Regions from separate parts of the Shewanella sp. Isolate8 genome, predicted to be linked through region 3. Evidence: predicted binding sites of a transcription regulator. Region 3 holds the regulator's gene; each other region holds the start of a gene.
What was found. The regulator sigma-54, encoded in region 3, starts transcription at its own class of promoters, with help from an activator protein. The targets are predictions, from matches to a motif close to GTTGGCACGNNNNTNGNNT.

Region 1: a site for sigma-54 is predicted at 997-1,015, ahead of glnA (glutamate--ammonia ligase). Genes of this name have one in related genera too.
Region 2: a site for sigma-54 is predicted at 1,407-1,425, ahead of L1D43_RS04205 (flagellar hook-length control protein FliK). Genes of this name have one in related genera too.

Annotation. Positions count from the first base shown of each region.
Region 1 is NZ_JAKEVI010000004.1:125,948-129,178, forward strand. It holds gene typA (translational GTPase TypA) at 1-728, opposite strand, end outside; gene glnA (glutamate--ammonia ligase) at 1,097-2,506, shown strand; gene L1D43_RS16900 (M14 family metallocarboxypeptidase) at 3,121-3,231, shown strand, end outside.
Region 2 is NZ_JAKEVI010000001.1:969,651-972,881, reverse strand. It holds gene L1D43_RS04205 (flagellar hook-length control protein FliK) at 1-1,304, opposite strand, end outside; gene fliJ (flagellar export protein FliJ) at 1,525-1,971, opposite strand; gene fliI (flagellar protein export ATPase FliI) at 2,001-3,231, opposite strand, start outside.
Region 3 is NZ_JAKEVI010000001.1:78,289-81,519, reverse strand. It holds gene lptC (LPS export ABC transporter periplasmic protein LptC) at 1-76, shown strand, start outside; gene lptA (lipopolysaccharide transport periplasmic protein LptA) at 63-605, shown strand; gene lptB (LPS export ABC transporter ATP-binding protein) at 602-1,333, shown strand; gene L1D43_RS00355 (RNA polymerase factor sigma-54) at 1,467-2,954, shown strand; gene hpf (ribosome hibernation promoting factor) at 2,985-3,231, shown strand, end outside.

The DNA of each region.
Region 1 (3,231 bases), on a different contig from region 3:
TCGGCGCCCACTACGGTAACCTGCTGGTTCACCTTAACGCTACCGCGCTTGATACGGCCAACGCCGATAACGCCCACGTATGAGTTGTAGTCCAGCTGAGAGATCTGCATCTGGAAGGCACCTTCGGCATCGGCGTCAGGTGAAGACACTTTCTCGACGATGGTCTCGAACAGTGGCGTCATGTCTGTGCCAGTCTCTTCAGGATCCAGAGTCGCGAAACCGTTCAGTGCAGAGGCATAAACGATTGGGAAGTCTAGTTGCTCGTCGGTAGCACCCAGGTTGTCGAACAGATCGAATACTTGATCGATAACCCAATCAGGGCGCGCACCCGGACGGTCGATCTTGTTGATCACTACGATAGGCTTAAGGCCTTGAGCGAAGGCTTTCTTAGTCACGAAACGTGTCTGTGGCATTGGACCATCGACCGCATCAACTAGCAGTAGCACACAGTCAACCATAGAAAGTACACGTTCAACCTCGCCACCGAAGTCGGCGTGGCCAGGGGTATCAACAATGTTGATACGGTAATCGTTCCACTTGATGGCAGTATTCTTCGCCAGAATCGTGATTCCACGTTCCTTTTCAAGATCGTTGGAATCCATCACCCGCTCAGCGGCCTCTCCTCGAGTCTCAAGGGTTCCAGACTGTGCCAGCAACTTATCAACCAGGGTCGTCTTACCATGGTCAACGTGTGCAATAATGGCGATGTTACGTAAATTCTCTAACACGGATAAACCTCTTACCATCGAAAAAATAGGGTATTGATAACAGCCCTAATAATAGCTGTTGCAATAAAAAACGTGCCATTCTACTCTAGCGAGGGGCTCTCGCACAGGATTATTTTTTAGTCAGCTATGAATAGTCATGTTTATATTGGTGCGCACCATCTTGGTGAGCGCACCATTAAGAGGCAATCAATGCACCTTTATGGTGCAATATCGAGATTCCCGCCACCCGCCTGCTTTATCGTTACCATAAAAATCAATACCTTAAACTTTTGGCATGAGTCTCGCTTTACTCATGCCAGAACCGCGTTGGTCGCAACGCTGAATGATATAAGAAGGGCATCCCCTCTACTCTACTCGGAGACTTTAGAATGTCAGTTGAATCAGTTTTACAACAACTAGAAGAACTTGAAGTTAAGTTTGTTGATTTGCGTTTTACCGATACTAAAGGTAAAGAGCAGCACGTATCTATTCCTACTCATCAGGTTGATGCCGATTTCTTTGAAGACGGTAAAATGTTCGACGGTTCATCTATTGCTGGTTGGAAGGGCATTAACGAGTCAGACATGGTACTGATGCCAGACCCAACGACCTTCGTACTTGACCCGTTCACCGAAGAAACCACCGCCCTGATCCGCTGTGACATTCTTGAGCCAGGCACTATGACTGGTTACGACCGCGACCCACGCTCTATCGCTAAGAAAGCCGAAGAGTACCTGATCTCTACCGGCATCGCCGATACCGTACTCATTGGCCCTGAGCCAGAGTTCTTCCTGTTTGACGACGTTAAGTTCGGCACCGACATGTCAGGCTGTTTCGTTAAGCTAGACGCTAAAGAAGCGGCTTGGAACTCAGGCACTCACTACGAAGACGGCAACACAGGTCACCGTCCATTCGTAAAAGGTGGTTACTTCCCAGTAGCACCGGTTGACTCATCACAAGATCTTCGTAGCGCCATGTGTCTGGTACTGGAAGAGATGGGTCAGGTAGTTGAGGCTCACCACCACGAGGTGGCGACTGCCGGTCAGAACGAGATCGCGACTCGCTTCAACAAGCTGACTGAAAAAGCCGACGAAATCCAAATCCTTAAGTATGTGGTTCACAACATGGCCCACGCTTACGGTAAGACGGCGACCTTCATGCCTAAGCCAATCGTTGGCGACAACGGTAGCGGCATGCACGTTCACCAATCACTGGCTAAAGACGGTGTTAACCTCTTCTCTGGTGACAAGTATGCGGGTCTGAGTGAAACTGCACTTTACTACATCGGCGGTATCATCAAGCACGCTCGCGCGCTGAACGCCTTCACTAACCCAAGCACCAACTCATACAAGCGTCTTGTGCCTCACTTCGAAGCACCAGTAATGCTGGCCTACTCGGCACGTAACCGCTCTGCGTCTATCCGTATCCCTGTAGTGCCAAGCCCTAAGGCTCGTCGTATCGAGACTCGCTTCCCAGATCCAACGGCTAACCCATACCTGGCGTTCGCTGCACTACTGATGGCTGGTCTTGACGGTATCCAGAACAAGATCCACCCAGGCGAAGCCATGGACAAAGATCTATACGATCTGCCAGCGGAAGAAGCGGCTGAGATCCCACAGGTTGCGACTTCGCTGGAAAATGCGCTGGAGAACCTGGATGCAGACCGTGAGTTCCTGACTAAGGGCGGCGTATTCTCTGATGACTTCATCGATTCTTATATCGCCCTGAAGACAGCAGAAGCTGAAACCGTTTCTCGCACTACTCACCCAGCTGAGTTCGAGCTTTACTACAGCCTGTAATCCTTGCCTGTAAGTTCAGCTCACAGCTTGAAGAAGCCGCCGCTTAGGCGGCTTTTTTATGTCTGTGACTGACAGTCCTGCCCCCAGAATGCTCCGGCAAAGACTTCATCGATGCTTGCCATGTATCGCACCAAAGACGGCAGAAGCAGAGAAAGTTGCACGCACCACTCACCCAGCTGAGTTCGAGCTTTACTAAAACCTGTAACTCTTGCCTGTCATCCTTGCCTGTAAGTCCGCTTATAGCTTGAAGAAGCCGCCGCTTAGGCGGCTTTTTTATGTCTGTGACTGACAGTCCTGCCCCCAGAATGCTCCGGCAAAGACTTCATCGATGCTTGCCATGTATCGCACCAAAGACAGCAGAAGCAGAGAAAGTATCTCGCACTACTCACCCAGCTGAGTTCGAGCTTTACTAAAACCTGTAACTCTTGCCTGTCATCCTTGCCTGTAAATTCAGCTCACAGCTTGAAGAAGCCGCCGTTTAAGGCGGCTTTTTATGTCCTTTAACCAACGGAAAAACTTGGCCTAACCGCCTGACGACGGGCATAAAATTGATTTAACTTTATGGCCAAACTGCTATCATGATCACGCCGAATCACTTACCTTAGAATCCCATTATGTCTAGCCGCGATCCCTTCCAGTCTTACACCTGGCACAGCGATATTTTTAGCTGTCAGAGCAATGATATCAGCAGCTTCTATGCCCGCCTGGCCGAGCAGGCGAGTCGC
Region 2 (3,231 bases), 890 kb from region 3:
ATCACGGGGGAGAACTTTTGGATCATCTCCTGCATCTGAACCACAGGTTCACCCTGAGGCTTGATAGACATCTGATATTGCGGGATGGCCTCGCTTCTTGCCCCCTGCAATCCCTGTAGCGACAAGCCATTAATCTTAGTATCAGGTGCAACATCGACCACCTCGCCAGCCTTTGATGACATGGCAACGGAGAGGTTAGCCTCCCTCAAGAGCTCTTGCGCCCCCTTGGCATCGCCACGGGCTTCGGCAAGTTTGCCAACACTGTTTTGTGTCTGCTCGACGGCTAGCTTGGCTTCACCCAACTTAGATTCACCGAATTTGGCCTCGCCCAATATGGCTTTAGCCCCTTTGTCATCGACTGCAGCATCTAAGCCGTTCGCCTTCATGACAGAGCCTAAGCCCCCTTGGCTGGACTCAACTTGAGCAATACCTGCCAGACCAATACCAGCTTGGCTGATTTGAGAATCACTGGCACCGCCAGCCATCTGTGATGATCCAACTTGAGAAGAAGCCGCCTGGGTTTGCGATTGACCGGCCAGGGCGGCGAGATACTGCTTGGCGTCACTGATCAGCGCCGCGAGATTTGCCTCATCGGTCTCTGTTGCCTTGCCTTGGCCCTGACCCAGCTTTCCTTTATCAGTCACACCATGAATAAGCCCCTCTAGCATCTGGGGCGGCAAGGCCATCAATTCATCCTCGGACAAACCAGTCTGGGCCATCACCTCATTCAGGGCGTCATCGGGAAGATGTGCCAGGATAGCCTCGCTACCTACTCCATTAGGATTGATAACCGGCTGAATATGATCGTCCCCGGCGCCAGGCTTAAGTGACTCGCCTATGCCTTCTAGCACTTCCTTTTCACCGGCGACTTTATCCTTAGCCCCTTTTACAAAGGTAGGAAACAGCTCATTGTCGGCTGGAGACTCACCATCACCTTCACCCAGCGGCAAAATAACGCCGTCGGCGGCAAACTCCGCCTCATCCCCTAACTTGTTGGCAAGCTGGATCTGCGCCAGCACATTGGAGACATCGTCGCTCTCTTTGTCCTGATCAGAGTCTTTAGCTTGCTTAGCATCGGCCTTGTTGACGCTATCGCCAGCAGCCAGATTATCGGCCTGGCTTTGCGGGCGAGCTTTCGCCTGTGAACTCTTCTCATCCTGACTGCTTACCTTAGCCAAAGCCTCTGAAAAACCTTTGTTTTCTGACTTTGACTCGGCAGTCGCATCGGACGAACTGGGCAACACCCCGCCTTTCTCTTTGCCGGACTCTACATTGGATAGGAGTATCTGGGTCATCTGTGGCATGCTTCCTCCAACACTCATTTGGGGCTCGCTAAGTTCACGTGCCGCCCGAGCGTCAATTATTCGCTGTCGCTATGGACTCAATAGCCCTTACTAACCAAAATCCAGCAATAAATATGCCAAGTTATTAACAACTAGGATTAAAAAAGACGCGGTTTGATAAGAGAAGCCTAAGGGGAAAAAAGCGGCGAATGTCTCCGCAGCTCTCATCGATGGGCTAGGTTTAACGAGTGGACTGGCGGAAGAACTGCTGAGAGGCAAACTCATCGATCATCTTTTGTTCCTGTTTAGCCTCAAATTTTTGTTTGGCCTCGGCCTTATGGCTCAACAACAACTCGACCGCCTTGCGCTTTTGTTGCTTGCCCTGCCAATATTCCTGCGCCTTCACACGCTGCTTGTCGGTTTCGGCGACGGCGAATACCTGCTTGTCGATCGCCTCATCGATTTGACGAATGAACTGATGAAATTGATGATAACTACTGGCGGCAATCACTTGCCCCTGTTTACCTTCCATCTGTTTCATGTAGTCCAGACGGTACTGCCGAAGGGCATCGAGCTGCTGCCGGCACTTATTGAGGGTCAGCTGCACACCTCGAAGCTGTGTAGCCGCAGCTTCCTCTGCATCGAGGGCTAACTTGAGTACTGTCTCTAAGGGATCATGTTTTGCCATGGCAGTTTCGCTCTAGGATTAATGCCAGACTAGACCTGACACTGGGCACTTAACTGCCCCAGCATCAAGGCACTGGAATCGAAGCTGATGGCCTCCTTCATGGTCTGTCTCAAGAAGGCATTCATGGCAGGCTGCAGCCGTATGGCGTTATCGATACGTGGGTCGCTCCCCTGAGTATAGGCACCGATAGAGATGAGGTCGCGATTCTGTTGGTACAGAGAATACATCTGCTTCACCCGGCGCGTAGCCTCCAGATGCGCATCGCTGATCACCATAGGCGCCACACGGCTGATAGAGGCCTCGACGTCGATTGCCGGGTAATGACCCGAATCGGCTAATGCCCGCGATAATACGATATGACCATCGAGGATCGCCCGCGCCGCATCGGCGATCGGATCCTGCAGATCGTCCCCCTCGGTCAGCACGGTATAGAAGGCGGTAATTGAGCCCTGGCCGGCGCCGCCATTACCGGCGCGCTCCACCAGCTTAGGCAGCTTGGCAAACACAGAAGGCGGATAGCCCTTGGTAGCCGGTGGCTCACCGACCGCTAGGGCGATCTCACGCTGCGCCTGGGCGTAACGGGTCAGGCTGTCCATCAAGAGCAGCACGTTATAACCCAGATCGCGAAAGTACTCGGCGATGCGGGTCGAGGTCTCACAGGCCCTTAAGCGCATCAGCGGAGAGGTATCGGCGGGCGCCGCCACCACAACGCTGCGGGCACGTCCCTCGGCGCCCAAGATCTCTTCGATAAACTCTTTCACCTCGCGGCCACGTTCCCCCACCAGACCAACCACGATCACATCGGCCGTGGTGCCCCGGGTCATCATGCCCAGCAGCACACTCTTACCCACCCCCGAACCAGCGAACAGGCCCATACGTTGGCCCTTACCCACGGTCAACATGGCGTTGATGGCGCGCACCCCAACATCCAAAGGTTCACTAATGGCACGGCGCGCCAAGGGGTTTAGCATGGTGGCATGACGGGTAGCTTTCTGATCGGTATGCAACTGGCCCAAACCGTCAATCGGCGCACCATTACCATCGAGCACGCGGCCAAGTAGGCCCATGCCGACATTCAGTCCTGTCTGCTCGCCGAGCGGCGTCACCTTGGCACCTGGCATCACGCCGCTTAGCTCCTCGATGGGCATCAGATAGAGCAGCTTGTCATCGAAGCCTATCACCTCGGCGATTAGATCTCCTGCCATGGTGGCTATGCTACACAGACTGCCCACGGGCGCCTTGCAGCCGGTGGCTTCCAGG
Region 3 (3,231 bases):
AGGCTTATATGCCGATCTCAACGCACAAAATATACGACTGACGAGTCAGGTAGAAGGAACATATGAAACTAAATAGCCTTATTCTTGCGGGCCTGCTGTCCCTGGTCAGTATTGGCGCCCACGCCAAGGAAAACGACCTGCTGCAAGAGGTTAAGATCTCTGCCGCCAGCCAGGAAGCCGACATCAAGAACAACCAGATCATCTTCCACGGTCCGGTAGAAGTCACACAAGGCTCAATCAAGATTTTGGCCAGTGAGCTGCGCGCCTTCAGCAAAGAGAAGAATAGCGGCAAGATCCTCATCGCCACCGGCAACCCAGCCACCTACTCTCAGGTGATGGAAGATGGCCGCCTAGCTTCTGCCAGTGCCAAGGAGATACGCTACGAGCTTTCCAGCCGCACCCTAACACTGATCGGCGACGCCACCCTGGAACAGGAAGGCAGCCAGGTCACAGGTTCGCAGATCCGCTACAACATAGAGCAGCAACAGCTGATCGCCGAGAGCAGCGGCAAAGACAGAGTGATCACCATCATTCAGCCTGAGAACTATCAGGAGCAGATCCAGCCAGAACAGAAACCCGAACAGCCCAAACAGGAAAAACAATGACACACCTAACCTTGAAGGCGGAGAACCTCGCCAAGAGCTATAAGAGTCGTGCCGTTGTCCAAGACGTGAGCCTCACGGTCAAGACCGGGCAGATCGTCGGCCTGCTGGGGCCAAACGGCGCCGGCAAGACCACCACCTTCTATATGGTCGTCGGATTGGTGCAGAGCGACAAGGGCCGCATCTTTATCGACGATGACGACCTGACGCTGGATCCCATGCATCTGCGCGCCCGCAAGGGCATAGGTTATCTGCCTCAGGAAGCCAGCATCTTTCGTAAGCTCTCGGTACGCGACAACATCATGGCCGTACTGCAGACCCGCAGCGACCTGAACAACGACGGCCGTGAAGAGGAGCTGGAACACCTGCTGGAAGAGTTCCATATCACCCACATCCGTGACAGCCACGGCATGGCACTCTCTGGTGGTGAACGTCGCCGGGTAGAGATCGCCAGGGCGCTGGCCGCCAACCCTAAGTTTATTCTTCTCGACGAGCCTTTCGCCGGGGTCGATCCCATCTCGGTCATCGACATCAAGAAGATCATCGAACAGCTCAAGAATCGTGGCCTGGGGGTGTTGATCACCGACCATAATGTGCGCGAAACACTAGATGTCTGTGAGAAAGCCTACATCGTCAGCCATGGTAATCTGATCGCCGAGGGCACACCCGCCGAAATCTTAGACAACCAGCAAGTACGAGCAGTGTACTTAGGTGAACAATTCAAGCTATAGTTAATCTTATAACGGGGCCACACAGAAAAACCTATCTTAGATTGTGGCCTTAGCGACTATTCGATATATTTGTCCGGCACATATAGCCAGAGCTTTCTCATTTTATAATTAGAAACAAGGGAATAGCAGTACGATGAAAGCGTCACTTCAGCTCAAAATGGGTCAGCATCTCACCATGACGCCCCAGCTACAACAGGCCATTCGTCTGTTGCAGTTATCGTCATTAGAGTTGCAGCAGGAGATCCAGCAGGCATTAGAATCTAACCCGCTACTGGAGTTGGACGAAGAGCAGGAGAGCGCCAACGTCGAGCTGCAAGACGATGCCGTCAGCGACAACTTCGACACCAAGTACGACGACAAGATAGAGCTGGATTCGAGCCAGGATAATTCAGGTGTCGAGACCTCTGACGCCCTGACCCAGGACTCCATGCCAGACGAGCTGCCGGTCGATACCACCTGGGACGAGGTCTATACCGCCTCGCCCAACTCCAGCTCGGGCGCCATGCGTGACGACGACATGCCTTTTCAGGGAGAAACCAGCGAAGGTCTTTACGAACACCTTGAGTGGCAGAAGAACCTGACCCCCTTTTCCGATAACGACCTGGCCATCGCCACCGCCATCATAGATGCCATCGACGAGCGTGGTTACCTGACCCAGACCTGTGAAGATATTCTCGAAGCCATGGGCGATCCTGAGATCGAACTCGACGAGGTCGAGGCGGTACTCAAGCGGGTACAACACTTCGATCCCATAGGCGTGGCGGCAAGGGATCTCAGCGAATGCCTGACGATTCAGCTCGCCCAATACAGCGACGACACGCCGCACATCGCCAACGCCCGCATGCTGATCAAGGAACATCTGGATCTCATCGCCGGCCGCGACTTCCGTCTGTTGATGCGCAAGACCAAGCTCAAAGAAGATGACCTAAGGGATGCCATCGCCCTGATCCAGACTCTCAACCCTCGTCCCGGCCTCGCCATCACCGCCAGCCGCGACGAATATGTAATCCCGGATGTGACCGTCACCAAGAAGAAGGGACGCTGGGTGGTCGAGCTCAATCCCGACAGCATGCCCAAGATCAACGTCAATCAGCAGTATGCCGCCATGGCGCGCAGCACCAAGAGCCAGGCGGATGGCCAGTTTATTCGCGGTCACCTGCAGGAAGCCAAATGGTTCCTCAAGAGCCTGGAGAGCCGCAACGAGACCCTTCTCAAGGTGACCAACTGTATCGTCGACTTCCAACAAGGCTTCTTCGAATTTGGCGAAGAGGCGATGAAGCCCATGGTACTGAACGACATTGCCGAGGCGGTGGAGATGCACGAGTCCACCATCTCACGTGTGACCACACAAAAATATATGCATACCCCGAGAGGGATCTTCGAACTCAAATACTTCTTCTCCAGTCACGTCGGTACCGACGATGGCGGAGAGTGCTCTTCAACAGCAATACGCGCCTTCATCAAGAAGCTGGTTGCTGCGGAAAACCAGAAAAAGCCATTGAGCGACAGTAAGATGGCTCAACTCTTGGCCGAACAGGGTATCAAGGTAGCTAGACGCACCATTGCCAAGTATCGTGAAGCGATGCTGATACCGCCGTCGAATCAGCGCAAGAGCTTATAAAACAAACCTGGAAACTGGAGGACTATCTTTATGCAAATAAACCTGACTGGGCACCATATCGAGATCACCCAATCTCTACGAAGCTACATCGAAGAGAAATTCACAAAGCTTGAACGTCATTTCGATCAGATCAATAATGTGCACGTTGTATTAAATGTCGAAAAGTTGCAACAGAAGGTTGAGGCAAAGTTACATCTCCGCGGCGGAGAAGTGTTCGCAACATCCGAACATGCGGACATGTATGCCGCGATAGACTCCCTGATTGACAAACTCGATC